3 regions of the Fundidesulfovibrio sp. YSD1 genome follow, and region 3 is predicted to be linked to each of the others. Evidence: riboswitches for the same ligand, from Rfam matches in the RefSeq annotation. Region 3 holds a riboswitch; each other region holds the start of a gene.
The links. Region 3 has a riboswitch for cobalamin ahead of ACZ5V4_RS12605 (radical SAM protein). Riboswitches for the same ligand answer to the same signal wherever they lie in the genome.

Region 1 (5,527 bases), 500 kb from region 3:
AGCGGCAACGCCAAGGTGCGCAAGCTCGGCCTGCGCCTTGTCAACGAACTGCGCGTGTTCGAGAACAACACGACCAGCCTGGCGAAAAACTGACGGCCCGAGCCCCCTTCGCCTGGAGAACCCAGACCGTAAGCGACACGAAGTTTTTTCTAACCCAGACGCTCCCAGAAATCGAGCACTGCCTTTCGCTGCTCCTCCAGGCCGTAGGCACGGGCCGTGCGGGCACAGGCGGCGCGGACGCCCTCGAGTTCCGGGCCGTTTGCGCGCCACAGCGCGAGCGCGGCCTCCAGGGCCAGGGCGGCGCCCAGGGCGTCGTTGTCCGGCGCGTAAAACCCGTTGCCCCCCCAGGGGACCTCGTCCATGGGGCACTCCGGCAGGTAGCGCCCCGGGGCGGCCTGGCGCATGTAGTCCCAGCCGCCGAAGCCAGCGAACCCGGCCGGTATCGCCCCGCAGGCCATGGCCTCCAGCGGCGGCAGGGGGCAGCCCTCGGGGAAGCCCGTGGCCAGGAAGCAGTGGCACAGGCCCAGGGCTTCGGCCACCTGGGCCTGGCCCATGCCCGCTATCTCAACCCAGCGCACGTCGAAGTTGCCCCTGGCCGCCACGATGGAGCGGACCTGGTCCGCCAGGGCCTTGTTCTTGCGCGGCATGTAGGCCACGGTCAGTTCCCCGGGCTTGCGCTGCGGGGCCTTGAACACGCCGAGGTCGATGCCCGGCCGGAGCACCGGGGCCTCGGCCCCCAGGCACTGCCCGATGAACCAGGATACCGGGCGCGACACCGCCGCGAAGGACACCGGCAGCGAGCGCCAGTCCACGCCTTGTGGCAGGCCGTTGAAGAGGTAGGCCCAGTTCTGCACGTAGAGCAGGCAGCGCGCCCCGGCGGAGAGCCCCGGGGCCAGGGCGTTCACCCAGCCCTCGGGCACGACCCAGACGTCGGACGCGCGGAGTTCGGCGCGCGCTAGGTCCACGGCCGGGACGTCCGGGCCGGGTGGCCGCCACGCGGGCGGCTCGCGCAGGGCGAGGAAGGCCTCGCGCCCGGCCTCGCGCAGCATGGCGGCCATGCGCCAGAGCACGGCCACGCCGCCGGTGGGCTTGCGCACCGGGGGGACGAAGAAGAAAGTGCGTGAATGTCCTGGTTGCATGTCTCCCGACCGCCTTGCTAGTGTGGGCTCCGACAGCCATCCCTCAGCCGCGAGGTTTCGCATGCACGAGAGCGAGCGCTCAGGCCGCCCCTGGCCGCGCCTGACACCGGACCAGACCGCCGTGCCGTCGCTCGGCCCGGCCAAGATACCGAACCCGCGCCAGAATTCCCTGTTCGTGGACGATGAGCAAGGGGTTTTGGTGGACATCCTGGCGCCCGAGGGCCCGGACGCCCTCCCCCCCGCGCGCATGGAGCGCGCCGGGCCGCGCCGCAGCATCTATTTCGACCCGCCCAAGACAAAATGCGCCGTGGTCACCTGCGGCGGGCTCTGCCCGGGCATCAACGGCGTGATCCGCTCCATCGTCATGGAGGCCCACCACGGCTACCGGGTCTCGGCGGTGCTCGGGGTGCGCTACGGGCTGTCCGGGTTCGCGCCGAAAAACGCCCCCCGGGTCACGCGCCTGACGCCCGAGTGCGTCTCGGACATCCACGGCTTCGGCGGCACGGTGCTCGGCTCCTCGCGCGGGCCGCAGGACCCCGAGGAGGTGGTGGACGCCCTGGAGCGGCTCAATGTGGGCGTGCTCTTCGTGCTGGGCGGGGTGGGCACCATGCGCGCGGCCCGGGCCATCCACGAGGTCACGGAGCGCCGCAGGCTGCGCCTGGGCATCGTGTGCATCCCCAAGACCATCGACAACGACATCCACTTCGTCTCGCGCACCTTCGGCTTCGACACGGCCGTGGAAAAGGCCGTGGAGGCCATCCGCTGCGCCCACGTGGAGGCCATGGGCGCGCCCTACGGCATCGGACTCGTCAAGCTCATGGGCCGCGAGTCGGGCTTCATCGCGGCGGCCGCCTCGCTCTCCATCAAGGAGGTCAACTTCGTGCTCGTGCCCGAGCAGCCCTTCGCCCTGGACGGCCCGGGCGGGCTTCTCGAGACCCTGGAGGCCAGGCTCCTCAGGCGCGGCCACGCAGTGATCGTGGCGGCCGAGGGCGCGGGGCAGGAGCTCCTGCCCGAATCCGTGCTCACGGACGCCTCAGGCAACAGGATGCTGGGCGACATCTGCGGGCTTCTGCAGGCGCGCATCAAGGCCCACTTCAAGGGCAGGCTGCCCATCACGCTCAAGTACATCGACCCAAGCTACATCATCCGCTCCGTCCCGGCCGGCGCCGCGGACCTGGCCCAGTGCAACATGCTCGGGGCCATGGCCGTGCACGCGGGCATGGCGGGCAAGACCGGGATCATGGTCAGCACCCTGCACGAGGTCCCGGTGCACGTGCCCCTGCCCCTGGTGACGGCCGGACGCAAGAAGCTCGACCTGAACACCAGCTACTGGCAGCAGGTCATGGACTCCACGGGCCAGAACAACCCAAAGGCGTGCTCCCCTTGACCCGGAGGCGCAAGGCGGGCTAAGCCCTGCCCTGCCATTTCCGGCCGTTACGGAACTACGGTGAAAGTCCGTGGCGGTCCCGCCGCAGTAAGCGGAGACGATGCCCGTGAAGCCACTGTCCCTGGGGACGGGAAGGACGGGCGGAGGATGACCCGCGAGCCTGAAGACGGACGGCCGGAACCGTTTCGCGGATTGAACCCATGGTAACGGCGATCCCTTGACCCCCTCCCCGGGGGCCAGGGGATTTTTTATTTGCCCAACGGGAACGCCCAGGATTTCCCAAGCCCAAGGAGCGACCGCTCCGAGCGCCCCGGCGCCCTCCCTCCCCGTCCGGCCAGGACCGCGCAGGGGGCCGAAACCCGCAGGCGGCTTTGCGCCGAGTAACGTTTCGGTTCCCCGCGCGGTCCTGATGGCGGGGCGGGAGGACGCCGGGAGCGCGCACAAGGACACCCCATGCCTTCTTCCTTCGATTCCCTCGACTCCCTGCTCGCCTCCATCTCCCCGGTGGACGCCTCCCTGGCACCGAAAGTCCAGGCCCGCCTGGACGACCTGACCAAGCCCCGGGGCAGCCTGGGCCGCCTGGAAGAGCTCGCCCTGCGCCTGAGCCTCATCCAGGGCGGAGAGGCCCCCCAGCCCGACCCGGCCGTGATCTTCACCTGCGCGGGCGACCACGGCGTGGTGGAGGAGAACGTGAGCCTCTTCCCCCAGGAGGTCACGCGCCAGATGGTGCTCAACTTCATGGGCGGGGGCGCGGCCATCAACGTGCTGGCCCGCCAGGCCGGGGCCAGGCTGGTGGTGGTGGACGCGGGCAGCGCGGGCGGGCCTTTCCCCGAGCACCCGGGGCTCGTGCAGGCCAAGGTGGCCCCGGGCACGGCCAACATGGCCGTTGGCCCGGCCATGACCCGCGAGCAGTGCCTTCAGGCCCTGCTCACCGGGGCGAACCTGGCGCGCCGGGCCGCTGCCGAGGGCTGCCGCACCGTGGGCACCGGCGACATGGGCATCGGCAACACCACGCCGTCCACGGCGCTCTTCTGCTCGTTCCTGGGGCTTTCGCCCGAGGGCGTCACCGGACCGGGCACCGGCCTGGACGCGGACGGGGTCTCGCGCAAGGCCAGGGTGGTGGCCAAGTCTTTGGAGGCCAACCGCGAGGCCGTGACCTCGGGGGACGCGCTGTCCATCCTGGCCGCGCTGGGCGGGTTCGAGATCGCCTGCCTGGCCGGGGTGATCCTTGGCGGGGCGGCCTGCGAGATGGCCGTGCTGGTGGACGGGTTCATCTCCACGGCCGCGTGCGTGGCCGCGCTGCGCCTGGCTCCGGACGCCGCCGGGTACTGCTTCTTCAGCCACGCCTCGGCCGAGCCCGGCCACCAGGCCGTAATGCGCGCGCTCGACGCCAGGCCGCTCCTGGACCTGGGCATGCGCCTGGGCGAAGGCACCGGGGCGGCCCTGGCGCTTGTGCTCCTGCGCTCGGGGGCGGCGATCCTGAACGAAATGGCCACGTTCTCCCAGGCCGGGGTGAGCAAGGGCTAGGTCACCCTGGAATCAGGGAGTGACAAAAATCCGGGCAGGCACTATTCTTTCCTCAAAGGGCGGCCGCCTTCGGCCGCCCGCCTGGAAGGCAGGGGGAAGGCCATGTACGACGGACTCGTCCACGTAGCCGCCTATGACGGGCTGGTTCACTCGCCGGATGCGGTCGTCGCGCACCCGGCGGGCGAGTTCGCGGCCCATCCCCCGGGCCACGTGATCATCCCCACCCCTCCGGCCGACCAGGTCATCCACGTGATCATGGAGAACATCGTCGGCCACGTGGTCAACGAAATCATCTGACGCGTTCCCTCAGCGCGGTATGCGCGCAAGCCCCACCGCCACGAAGGACCACATCGACATCCCCCAGACAACCAGGCCCACGGCCCAGGTTGGCGCGGTGAAGCGCCCGAGCCTGTCCGCCCTGTGCGCCAGCAGGCAGCCGGTCATGGCCAGGATCGGGAAGAGGTAGCGCCCCTGGGGCTGGAAGTCGTTGTTCCAGGAGTGCCAGAAGGACTGCCCCACGGTCAGCAGGGAAAAGACCAACCACAGGCAAAGCGCCGCCCTGTCCGCCGGGCCCCGCAGGGCCAGGCCGGCGGCCGCGAGCACCATGAAGGCCAGCGCGGCCCTGCCGAGCCAGCGATAGAAGAGCAGCGGGGCCTCGATGTTCATCTCGCCGTACTTGCCGAAGGCGCTGCGGAAGGTGAACACGTGCCACTTCCACTCGCCCGTGAACATCTGCGTGAACGTGACTCCCTTGGAGCGCATGCGCGCCCCCCAGAACCCCTCGCTCGTCTCCTGAACCGAAGGCTTGAGCTCCGGCGCGGCCATCTGCTCGGCCACCCGCGTGGCCACGCCCGGGTCCTGGCCGTGCCTGGCCCAGGCGTCCAGGCCCACGCGCAGGCCGAACACCATGGCGGCCACGGCCACGGCCGCCGCCGCGCCCCGGAGCGTGAGCAGCGGCGCTCCGCCCCGCGCCCACGCGGCAAGGGCCACGGCCGAGGCGAAGTAGGCCACGAAGACGTAGTAGTTCTGTTTGGAGATGGCCAGGAGCCCGATGACGAGCCCCAGCTTGAGCGCGAGCCGACCCGTGCTTTCGCCGGAGGGCAGGGGCATGCGCGCGAAAAGGTACACGGCCATGAAGCACAGGGCCAGGGGCAGGGCGTCGCCGTTGAAGTAGCTGAAGACGTACCAGGCCTGCGGCGTGAGGAAGAGCGGCGCGAAGGCCATGCGCCGGGCCCCCTTGAGCCTGAAGCACAAAAACATGAGCCAGAGGAAGAGGCCCACGTTGAAAAAGCGCAGCCCCATGTAGTCCTGACCCGCCAGGGGCGCGATCAGGCGGGCGAACTTGCCCGCGAAGAAATAGACCACGTCCAACTGGTCGAGGTAGGAGATGCCGTAGTTGCTGTAGGCCCCCCGCGCGCGCTCGTCGCCGACCTTGGGCGGGTCCCAGTACTGCATGTAGTAGCGGCCCGCGCCC
Region 2 (5,527 bases), 540 kb from region 3:
CCGGAAGGCCGGCCATGGCCTGCCAGTCCCGACGCATCTCCAGGGCCTCCTCGCGGCTCACGGCCGTGGCCGCGAGCCGGGCGGCCAGCGGCTCCAGGCGCTCGCGAACCTCGTAGAGCGCGACCATCCGGGGCGGGTCCAGTCCGCGCACGTAGATGCCGCGCCTGGGCACCCACTCCAGCAGGCCGTCCTGGGCCAGGCGCTTGAGGGCGTTGACCAGGGGGGTGCGGCTCACGCCGAGCTCCGAGGCCAGGTCCTCCTGGACGATGCGGGCCCCGGGCTCGAACTGCCCGGAGGCGATCATGTCGCGCACCTGGCCGTAGACCTTGTCGTCCAGGTTCTCGTGCTCGATGGGCCGGGCCTTGGCCCGGGCCGCGCCGGGGGTGCCTGTCTTCATGGGCTCGAGCGTAGCCCCGGGGCCAAGGCCGGTCAATATGAATTTTGAATTCAAAATGCACTCTGCGGAGTCCAGTCCCCTCCGCAAGGCCCGGCCTCGACAGGCGCGTGCCCATGCGCTACCTCAGTGGACCGCCGGAGCGATCCCTTCCGGTGCAAACCGCCAACGAAAGGGGACCCCGCATGCGCGTTCTCGCAACCGCCCTCTTGGCCCTGAGCCTCCTCACGCCCACCCTGGCCCGGGCGGGCGACCCCGTGCAGGCCGGGCAGTGGCCGCGCCTGCCCCAGGACGCGCGCATGGCCTACATGACCGGCGCGGCGGCCGGGGCTTCGGCCTTCTCGCAGGCCCAGCCCGGGGCGGCGAAGCTCGCGCGCATCCGCGTGGACCAGGCCGTGACCAATATGGACCACCTCTCCCGCGACCCCATGTACGCCCGCAAGCCCATCTCCTCCGTGGCCCTCCAGGCCCTGACCCACGCCCAGGACACCGGGGTCTCCTTCGTGGAGAAGGGCTCCGAGGTGCGCGACCCCCAGTTCGACCAGATGATCCTCTTCGACCGCCCCTGGCTGGCGCCCATCGACCTGGACGCCCTGGTGCCCCGCCAGGTCCCGGGCTCCGGCCCCACCTACGCCCGCACCTGGCTCGACTCGGCCCAGCACCAGAAGCAGTTCTTCGTGGAGGGCTTCGGGGACATGGTCTACCAGCAGTGCCTGGACAAGTACGGAGACACCCCGGCGGGCCAAGGCTGCCTGAAGCCCCTGGCCCCGTTGCCGCCGGACGTGGTCCTGGCCGAGATGGACGCGATCTACCGCGACAGGCAGTTCGAGCGCGTGCCCTACGACAAGGTGATCCGCGCGGCCCTGGCCAAGATGGCCGGGGGCGACTGGCGCGCGCTGCTCGCCGCGAAATAAGCGGCCCGCACCGCGTGGCACGCATTGCCTTTTCGTGTTTGCTTGGTTACACGAACAGGCAATTCATGTCACAAGGAGATGCCTGCATGTTCGTCAGACCGCACGTTTCCGCGTTCCTCGTCCTCGTGTTCGCCCTTGCCCTGGCTTCCCCGGCCCGGGCCCACTTCGGCATGGCCGTGCCGGACAAGAACATCGTCACCAAGGACGGCCCCAAGTCAGTGAGCCTGGACCTGCGCTTCTGGCACCCCATGGAGAACCAGGGCATGAGCCTGGAGAAGCCCAGGCTCGAAGCGGTCGTTGACGGCAAGAAGCAGGACGTCTCTTCCGCGCTCGTCCAGGCCGACATCGACGGCAAGAAGGCCTGGAAGGCGGACTACGCCGTGAAGAAGCCCGGCGTGACGGCCCTGGTGATGACGCCCCCGGCCTACTGGGAGCCCGCCGAGGACAAGTTCATCATCCACATCACCAAGACCGTCATCGGCGCGCTCGGCGAGGAGGAGGGCTGGGACAAGCCCGCCGGGTACAAGCTCGAGATCGTGCCCATGGTCAAGCCCTTCGCCCTGTACGCGGGCAACGCCTTCACCGGGAAGGTGCTCTTCAAAGGCAAGCCTCTGGCCAACGCCGAGGTGGAAGTGGAGTTCTTCAACAAGGACGGCGCGCTCAAGGCCCCGGACGACGCCTACGTGACCCAGGTGGTCAAGACCGACGGCGCGGGCGTGTTCACCTACGCGGCCCCGTGGGCTGGCTGGTGGGGCTTCGCGGCGCTCACCGACGACGACGCCAAGATGAAGCACGACGGCAAGGACAAGGCCGTGGAGCTCGGCGGGGTCATCTGGGTGTACTTCCACCCCGCGCCCGGCAAATAGGGGGATATTCTTGAACGCTCGAAAGATCCTGGCCTGCCTGGCCGCCCTGCTCCTGGCCGCGTCCCTTACTGGGGGCGCGGCCCTTGCCCACAAGGTGAACGTCTTCGCCGTGGCGGAGCGCGGCGTGATCACGGGCGAAGGCTACTTCGGCGGCGGGGGCAAGGCCATGAACTGCCCTGTGGAGGTCCTGGACGCCAGGGGCGCGCTGGTGGCCTCCGCGCGCACGGGCGCGGACGGGTCGTTCTCCGTGCCAGTCCCGGCCGGGGCCGAGCCGCCGCTTCGCGTGGTGCTCAAGGCCGGGGAAGGCCACCAGAACGACTTCACCCTCACGGCCGCCGACCTGGGCGGAAAAGCTCCCGCGCCGGTCCAGGCCGCCGCCTCGCCGCCCGCGCAGGCCAAGCCGACCCCGTCAGTGGCCCAGGGGATCGACGAGGCGGCGCTTACGTCCCTGGTGGAGGCCGCCACGGCCAAGGCCGTGGAGGAGAAGCTGGCCCCGCTGCGCCTGGAGCTCGCCAAGCTCGCCGCACAGGAGAGCACCGGCCGCCTGCGCGACATCGTGGGCGGGATCGGCTGGATCGTCGGGCTCGTGGGCATCGTGGCCTGGTTCAAGAGGCCTGCGAAGAAATAGCCGTGTCTCGGGGAGGCTTTAGCCTTCCCGGACACCATCCTGGCAGGGTTCTGCCCTGCACCCCGCTATAGTTTCGCGTCGACCACCGGTTGCCGCGACACGTCACGGCAAGGGTGAAACCCGCGAAGCGAATCGCCGGGGTCCGGGGGCAGGCCCTGCCCCCGGCGGGTCAAGGGCGGAGCCCTTGCGTGGTTCGGGGCGGCGCCCCGCACGTATCCCCGCCTTTGACATCCCGCCCCGTTTGTCCTAGCTCAAGGCCTGCCTGGGTGCCCATCGGGGCGCTAAAAGGGAATCCGGTGCGAAACCGGAGCGGTCCCGCCGCTGTATACGGGGACGAAACCCGCTCACGCCACTGCCGCAAGGCGGGAAGGCGCGGGGAGTAGGCTGATCCGTGAGCCAGAAGACCTGCCCAGGCCTCATCCGTGTCGGCCATGCGAGGTACAGCGGCCACATGCCTATCTCCAAGCGCACACAGGAAGCTCCCTCCCCAAAGGCGGAGCCGCCCCGCGCCGGGCGTGCCTGTTTCGCCTCGCAGGATGGCCAAAACCATCACTTCCCGAGGAGGAAACGATGAAGCGTCTGGCGGTATCCGTATTTCTCGTCCTTTTCGCCCTCCAGTCCGCGGCCCTGGCCGCAGGCCAACCCAAGCAGCCGCCCAGGTGGGGCATCGTCCTGGCCGCGTTCGGCTCCACCAAGCCCCAGGGCATGGCCGGGGTGGAGAAGGTCAAGGCCCGCATGGAGGCCGCCTTCCCGGGCGTGCCCGTGAAGGTGGGGCTGACCAGCCGTCACGCCGTGGCCACGCTCAAGGCCCCGGGGCTGCTCGCGGCCATGGCCCAGCTGGCCGACGAGGGCTGCTCCAATGTGTTCGTGCATCCCCTGCACGTGAGCGCGGGCTCCGAATACAAGGACATGGCCGCTCTTGCCGCGGCGCTCAACTCCCTGAACAAGCAAGGCATCGAGAAGCCGCCGTTCGGCAAGGTCGTGCTCGGCGAGACGGCCCTCGGGCGCACGCGCGGCGGCGACCCCAAGGCCCTGGCGGAAACGGCCGAGGCCCTGGCGGGCGACGCCGCCCAGGCCAGGGAGCAGGGCGCGGCCCTGGTCTACGGCGCGCACGGCAACCCCAAATGGCCAGCCACCGAGGTCAAGGCCTTCCAGGCGGCCATGGCCAAGGCCTACCCCGGGGTCACGGTGCTGGCCGCCACCATGGAGTCCAGCCCCGGCGTCGAGGACGTGCTGGCCGGGCTCAAGAAATCCGGCAGGAAGAAAGTGATCATCTACCCGCTGCTCTTCGGGGCCGGGGTGCACGCCGAGGAGGACCTTTGCGGCCCCGAGCCCGAATCCTGGAAGACGCTCTTCGAGAAGGCCGGGTACAGGGTGGACTGCCGCATGCGCGGCCTGGGCGAGTCCGACGCCTTCGCGGACATGATAGTGGAGCGGGCCAAGGCGGCCATGGCCAAGGCCAGGTGAACCGCGCGCCGGCCCTTCTGATCCCGGCGCTGGCCGCGCTCGTGCTGCTGGCGGCCGGGAGCGGGGCCGTGCCGGTGGACCCCCTGGACACGGCGCGCGTGCTCGCGGGCAGGCTCCTGGGCCTCGACGGGCTCATGGACGCCGTGCCCGAGGCCGCACGCGCCCTGGTCTGGGACGTGCGCCTGCCGCGCATCATGACCGCCCTGGCCGTGGGCGGGGCCTTGGCGCTCTCCGGGGCGGTCTTCCAGGGCGTGCTCACCAATCCCCTGGCCGACTCCTACACCCTGGGCGTCTCTGCCGGAGGGGCCTTGGGCGCCTGCCTGTGCCTCATGGCCGGGTTCACGGGCCTGGGCGTGCTCTCCGTGCCCGCGTGGGCCCTGGCCGGGGCCGCGTGCGCCCTGGCCGTGGTGCTCTTCATGGCCCGGGCAGGGGGCGGGTTCGACGCCGTGACCCTGGTTCTGGCCGGGGTGATGGTGGCGGCCACGCTCCAGGCCGCCATCGGGTTCGTGAAGTTCCTGGCCGGTGAGAACGTGGCCGGGCTGGTGTTCTGGCTCATGGGCGGGCTCTCGGCCAAGACCTGGGCCGAGGCAGCGATCGCCTGGGCGGGGCTGGGCCTGGGCCTGCCCGTGGCCGTGTTTCTCGCCCGGGACCTGGACGCGGTGTGCCTTGGCGACGAGCAGGCCCGGGCGCTCGGCGTGCCCGTGGGCCGGGTGCGCCTGGCGCTTCTGTGCGCGGCCTCGGCCATGACCGCGTGTTCCGTGGCGGTGTCGGGCATCGTGGGCTTCGTGGGGCTCATCGTGCCCCACGTGGCGCGCCTCGCCGTGGGGCCGTCGCACCCCAGGCTTCTGCCCGTTTGCGTGGGCGGGGGGATGCTCCTCCTGCTCGCGGCGGACACGGCCTCGCGCGCGCTGCTCGCCCACGAGGTGCCGGTGGGGGTGCTCACGGCCATGCTCGGCGGCCCGTACTTCTGCTTTCTCTTCATAAGGAGCAGGAGCCGTGCTTGAGGCGCGCGGCCTGCGCGTCGACCTGGGGCGGGGAGTGGTCCTCGACGGGGTGGACCTTGAGCTCCAGGCTGGGGACTTCCTGGCCATCGTGGGCCCCAACGGCGCGGGCAAGACCACGCTCGTGCGCTGCATGGCGGGCATGCTCGCCCCGGACGGCGGGCAGGCGCTCCTTGCCGGGCGGCGCGTGGGCGATTATTCCCGCCGCGAGTTGGCCCGCCTGGTGGCCTACGCGCCCCAGGACTCGGGGGAGCGCT
Region 3 (5,527 bases):
GAGCGAGCTCATGATCCTGGCCAACGCCTCGGTGGCTGCCTGGGCCCAGGAGAAGGCCGTGCCGCTTCTGCACCGCACCCAGGACATCTCCATCCCCCACGGCTACGCCGGGATCTGGACCGACCCCGTGGAGATGCACCGCGTGGTCAAGCAGCTGGCCCCGGCCAGCCTGGACGTGCGCCCGGCCAGGCACGCGAGCCTGGCGGCCGACGCGTACAGCCCCATCACCTCGCCGCTTCGGCGCATCTCGGACTTCGTGAACCTGGCCCAGGTGGAGGCCTTCCTGGCCTCGGGCTCCCCGCGCTTTTCGCGCGAGGAGTTGGCGGCCATGCTGCCCGTCCTCTCCGCGCGCCTGGACGCGGTGGGCCAGATCCAGCGCTTCAGGCCCAGATACTGGAAGCTCGCGTTCCTGCGCGAGCACGGCCGCGAGCGGGAGTTCGAGGCCGTGGCCCTGGAGGACTGCGGCCCGTTCGCCAGCCTGATGATGACGGAGATCCAGTTGTTCGTGCGCGCGGGCAGCGACACCCTGGGCGGGCGCGCGCAGCCCGGCCAGCGCTACTGGCTGAAGATCGGCAAGGTGGACCCGCTGACCAACGAGTTCCGGGTCACGGGCGCGCGCGAGGCCGAGGACAAGCCCGACGTGGGCGACCTGTTCGGCCAGGGGGCGTAGGGACCGGCCGGGTTCGCCGCCCGCGCGGAGTCCGCCCACGGGGGCTGGGCGTCCCGCAATGCCGCGCCTTGAGCGCTTGCAATGGCGGCCGGGTGTGCTTCGTTGACCGCGAGGCCACGCTCTGGCAGATTTCGGACACCACGGCGCGGGCAGCGCCCCAGGCAAGACAGCACGCAAGGAGCAGCACGTGATCGCCAAGCTTTTCTGGCTCGCCCTGGCCTACCTGGCCGGTTCCTTCCCCTTCGGCCTTTTCATCGCCCAGGCCGCGCGGGGCATCGACCCGCGCGCCGCCGGCAGCGGCAACATCGGGGCCACCAACGTGGCCAGGCTCTGCGGAACGAAACTCGGCGTCCTCACCCTGGTCTGCGACGCGCTCAAGGGATTCGTGCCCGTGGCCGTGGCCTGGCAGATGTCCGAGGGCGCGTTCTACCCGTCGCTTGCGGCCCTGGCCGCCGTGGGCGGGCACATGTTCCCGGTGTTTCTGAACTTCAAGGGCGGCAAGGGCGTGGCCACTGCCATAGGCGCGTTTTTGGCGCTCTCGCCCTGGGCCACGGTGGTCTCCGGGCTCGCCTGCGCCGGAACCATCGCGCTCACGGGCTTCGTCTCGGCCGGGTCGCTCCTCTTGGCGGCCAGCCTGCCCGTGACGGTGTGGGCGGCCTCCGGGTTCGCGCCCGTGCCGGTCACGGCCGTGGTGGCCGCGCTGATCATCGCCAAGCACAAGGACAACATCCGCCGCCTGAGGGCCGGGGAAGAGAAGCCCTGGAGAAAAAAGTCAGGCGAATAGAGCCGTTGTAATTTTTAACTTGACTCCCCCTGGGGAGGCTCATACATTTCGCGAGTACGCCCCGGAAAACGGAAGACGGTGTGAATCCGTCACAGGCGCGCTGCTGTAACCGGCACGAAAACGGGCGGGGAGCCACTGGGTGAGAACCCGGGAAGGCCTCCGCGCACCACCCGGCCGGAAGTCAGAAGACGTATCCGGGGATGATCGGCCAGGCTCCGCGAACGGGCCATGGTTCCCGCGTTTCGTCCTGGCGGGCTCTCCCGCACCAGGACGCCACCACCCGATCGGGGCGTATTATTTTTCGTATTTGACAAACGCAGCACTGGCGCGCCTTCGCGGCCGCCGTGGATTTGGAAATCCGTAACTAACTGGCATAGCGAAATCTTTTTTGCTTTTGCCAGGCCTTTGCATCTGCTACTTGAACCCGGACCGCCTATGAGCATGGAACCGCAACCTCCCCGCCGCGAAGACCAGGCCCCAAGGGCCAGGGTCAGGGCAGTGACGCCCCTGTCGCTGTGCGACTGGCCCGGCAAGAGCGTCTCCGTGCTCTTCCTGGGGGGGTGCAACCTGCGCTGCCCCACCTGCCACAACGCAACGCTCGCGTTCACCCCTTCGCGCCACCCGGTCCTGGACCCGGGCGCGGTGCTGAAGGCCCTGCGTGCGCGCAAAGCCTGGCTTGACGGCGTGGTGGTCTGCGGGGGCGAGCCCACCCTGGACCCGGGCTTGCCCGGCCTGGTGGAGGAGCTCGCCGCGCTCGGCCTCCCCGTTAAGGTGGACAGCAACGGCATGCGCCCGGACGTGATCGCCCGGGTGCTCGAGCGCTCGCCCGCCACGGTGTTCGCCGTGGACGTGAAGGGCCCCTGGGAGCGCTACCCCGCGCTCACCGGCGGGGCCGTCTCGCCCGCCGAGGCAGCCGGGGCGCTTGCCCAGGTGTTCGCCATGGCGAGCGAACGCCCGCAATCATTTCTTTTCCGCATCACCCTCGTTCCGGGGCTCTCCCCGGAGGACGTGCGCGCCGCCCGGCGTCAGCTGCCGGAGGGTTTCGCACTCAAGGAACAACTCTACGTGCCGCCCCCCGGCGGCAAGGAGACCACGCATGCCCCTGCAGATAGAGAAGCGCGACGGATGTCTGGAGACCTGGTCGCTCGAGCGGATATCCCAGGCAATCCTTAAGGCCCTCAAGGCCAGCGGCATCCAGGACCCCCTTCTCGCCAAGCGCCTCGCCCGGAAGGTGGAGGAGAAGCTGGCCGGAGCGGATGTGCCCAGGCAGGAGCACGTGCAGGACATGGTCGAGCGCGTGCTCATGGAGTCGCGCCTCTACGACGTGGCCAAGCGCTTCATCATCTACCGCGAGAAGAGGCGCGCCCTGCGCGAGCAGAAGGCCGCCTACCTGGACATCTCCGACACCATAGACAACTACCTCTCCAAGGCCGACTGGCGCGTGGCCGAGAACGCCAACATGGCCCACTCCTTCCAGGGGCTCATGCTGCACCTCTCGGGCACGGTGCAGGCCCGCTACGCCCTGGAGAAATATCCCGAGGAAGTCCGCGCCGCCCACGACCACGGCTACTTCCACATCCACGACCTTTCCTTCGGCCTGGCGGGCTACTGCGCGGGCTGGAGCCTGCGCGACCTGCTGCTCGAGGGCTTCAACCTCGAGGGCCGCTCCTCGGCCGGGCCGGCCAGGCACTTCGACTCGGCGCTTGGCCAGATGGTCAACTTCCTGGGCACGCTCCAGAACGAGTGGGCCGGGGCCCAGGCCTTCAACAACGTGGACACCTACCTGGCCCCGTTCATCCGCCACGACAAGCTCACCTACCACCAGGTGCGCCAGGCCGTGCAGAAGTTCGTGTTCAACCTGAACACCACCTCGCGCTGGGGCGGCCAGACCCCGTTCACCAACCTGAGCTTCGACCTCACCCCGCCCAAGCACGTGGCGGGCGAGGCCGTGATCATCGGCGGCAAGCTCCAGGACGCGGTCTACGGCGACTTCCAGGCCGAGATGGACATGTTCAACAAGGCCTTCCTGGAGGTCATGGCCGAGGGCGACTACTTCGGGCAGATCTTCTCCTTCCCCATCCCGACCTACAACGTCACCGAGGACTTCCCCTGGGAGTCGCCCATCGGGTCGAGCCTTTTGGAACTCACGGCCAAGTACGGCGCGCCCTACTTCCAGAACTTCATCAACTCCGACCTCTCCCCCGAGGACGTGCGCTCCATGTGCTGCCGCCTGCAGATGGATCTGCGCGAACTGCGCAACAAGGTGGGCGGGCTCTTCGGCGCGGGCGATTTGACCGGCTCCATCGGCGTGGTCACGCTCAACCTGCCCAAGCTCGCCTATCTGGCCCACGGCGAGGAGGACTTCCTGGATCTGGTGGGCGAGTACGCCGCCCTGGCCAAGGACGCCCTGGAGTTCAAGCGCAAGCTCATCCAGGACAACCTGGACAAGGGCATGTTCCCCTATTCGGGGCGCTACCTGAAGAACGGCTACAAGGGCCACTTCTCCACCATCGGCCTGGTGGGCGGGCACGAGGCCTGCCTGAACATCCTGGGCAAGGGCATCGAGACCGACGCGGGCATCAGGCTCATGACGCGCACGCTGAACCACCTGCGCGAGATCACCAGCCGCTTCCAGGAGGAAACCGGGCACCTCTACAACCTTGAGGCCACCCCGGCCGAGGGCACCAGCTACCGCCTGGCCAAGATCGACAAGAACCTCTATTCGGACATCCAGGCCTCGGGCAACGGCACCCCGTACTACACCAACTCCACCAATCTGCCCGTGGGCCTGTGCGAGGACGTGATCGCCGCGCTCGAGCACCAGAACAAGCTCCAGCCGCTCTACACCGGCGGCACGGTGTTCCACACCTTCCTGGGCGAGGCCGTGGCCGACACCGAAGCGCTCAAGAACTTCATCGTCAAGGCCTTCCGCATGACCAAGATCCCCTACCTCTCCATCACGCCCACCTTCAGCGTGTGCAAGGAGCACGGGTACATGTCCGGCGAGCACTTCGAGTGCCCCACCTGCGGGGAGGAGGCCGAGGTGTTCACGCGCATCGTGGGCTACTACCGCCCGGTGTCGCGCTGGAACAAGGGCAAGAAGGCCGAGTACGCCGACCGCGTGACCTACGTGGGCACGTGCGGGTGCGAGCCCGGGCAGCTCTAGAAAAGGGCTGGATACGCGCTTGAAACGGGGCCGGACGGGATCGTCCGGCCCCGTTTTTTGATTGTGCCGGCGGGTGGTTAGAGCTTGGCCAGCAGGGCGAGCTCGCGTTCGTGCTTCCTGACCCAGGCGTGCAGGTCCTCGAGGATTTCGCGCGCGCCGCGTCTGGGCTCCCAGCCGAAGGCCCGGCGCACCTTGGCCGTGTCCGTGACGTAGATGGCCATGTCCGCCGGGCGGTTCTCGGGCCGGGCCGCGATCTCTGTCGTGTTGCCCGTGATGTCGCGGCAGAGCATGGTGGTCTCGAGAAGCGACAGGCTCACGTCCAGGCCGCCGCCCACGTTGAAGATTCCGCCGTCGGCCGTGGCCCAGTCGCCGAGTTGCAACTCGATCAGGTCGAAGAGGTCGTCCGGGTGCATGAGGTCGCGCACCTGCTTGCCCTTGCCGCCGAAGCCTATGTAGGCGAGCGGTCTGCCGAAGTGGTGGGCCTGCATCCACAGCGAGAACACACCCTGGTCCACCTTGCCGAACTGCCACGGCCCGGCGATCACGCCGCAACGGTTCACCACGCCGCGCAGCCCGTACATGGCCCGGTACTCCTCCAGCACGAACTCCGAGCAGAGCTTGGTGGCCCCGTACATGGACTTGGCCCCGTAGATGTGGAAGTCCTCGGCCACGCCCACGGGGGACCAGCCCCGGGGGCCTTCCTCCACGGACCACACGAAGCGCGTCTCGCCCTCGGCGTGGGGCACGGCGTTCAGGGGATCGTAGGCGTAGACGCGGCTGGTGGAGAGAAACACCACGTCGGCGCGGTGGGCGCGGCACATCTCCAGGCAGTTGATGGTGCCCGTGAGGTTGGTGTTCACCAGGTATTCCGGGCTGCCGCCGAACCCGGCCAGCACCGAGGGCTCGG

Region 1: it holds a riboswitch for cobalamin, as region 3 does, so the genes downstream of both, cobT (nicotinate-nucleotide--dimethylbenzimidazole phosphoribosyltransferase) here and ACZ5V4_RS12605 (radical SAM protein) in region 3, are expected to answer to the same signal.
Region 2: it holds a riboswitch for cobalamin, as region 3 does, so the genes downstream of both, ACZ5V4_RS10025 (sirohydrochlorin cobaltochelatase) here and ACZ5V4_RS12605 (radical SAM protein) in region 3, are expected to answer to the same signal.

What each region holds. Positions count from the first base shown of each region.
Region 1 covers NZ_AP043666.1:3,184,084-3,189,610, reverse strand. Annotated here, with positions in the region: gene ACZ5V4_RS14855 (hypothetical protein) at 1-93, shown strand, start outside; gene ACZ5V4_RS14850 (glycosyltransferase family protein) at 150-1,139, opposite strand; gene ACZ5V4_RS14845 (ATP-dependent 6-phosphofructokinase) at 1,201-2,526, shown strand; cobalamin riboswitch at 2,554-2,716, shown strand; gene cobT (nicotinate-nucleotide--dimethylbenzimidazole phosphoribosyltransferase) at 2,980-4,053, shown strand; gene ACZ5V4_RS14835 (hypothetical protein) at 4,156-4,350, shown strand; gene ACZ5V4_RS14830 (hypothetical protein) at 4,360-5,527, opposite strand, start outside.
Region 2 covers NZ_AP043666.1:2,146,057-2,151,583, forward strand. Annotated here, with positions in the region: gene ACZ5V4_RS10005 (GntR family transcriptional regulator) at 1-397, opposite strand, end outside; gene ACZ5V4_RS10010 (hypothetical protein) at 580-1,308, shown strand; gene ACZ5V4_RS10015 (DUF4198 domain-containing protein) at 1,395-2,174, shown strand; gene ACZ5V4_RS10020 (hypothetical protein) at 2,185-2,802, shown strand; cobalamin riboswitch at 3,050-3,229, shown strand; gene ACZ5V4_RS10025 (sirohydrochlorin cobaltochelatase) at 3,373-4,269, shown strand; gene ACZ5V4_RS10030 (FecCD family ABC transporter permease) at 4,266-5,273, shown strand; gene ACZ5V4_RS10035 (ABC transporter ATP-binding protein) at 5,266-5,527, shown strand, end outside.
Region 3 covers NZ_AP043666.1:2,684,018-2,689,544, forward strand. Annotated here, with positions in the region: gene ACZ5V4_RS12595 (ribonuclease catalytic domain-containing protein) at 1-670, shown strand, start outside; gene plsY (glycerol-3-phosphate 1-O-acyltransferase PlsY) at 858-1,454, shown strand; cobalamin riboswitch at 1,468-1,666, shown strand; gene ACZ5V4_RS12605 (radical SAM protein) at 1,896-2,627, shown strand; gene ACZ5V4_RS12610 (ribonucleoside triphosphate reductase) at 2,551-4,620, shown strand; gene ACZ5V4_RS12615 (NAD-dependent epimerase/dehydratase family protein) at 4,698-5,527, opposite strand, start outside.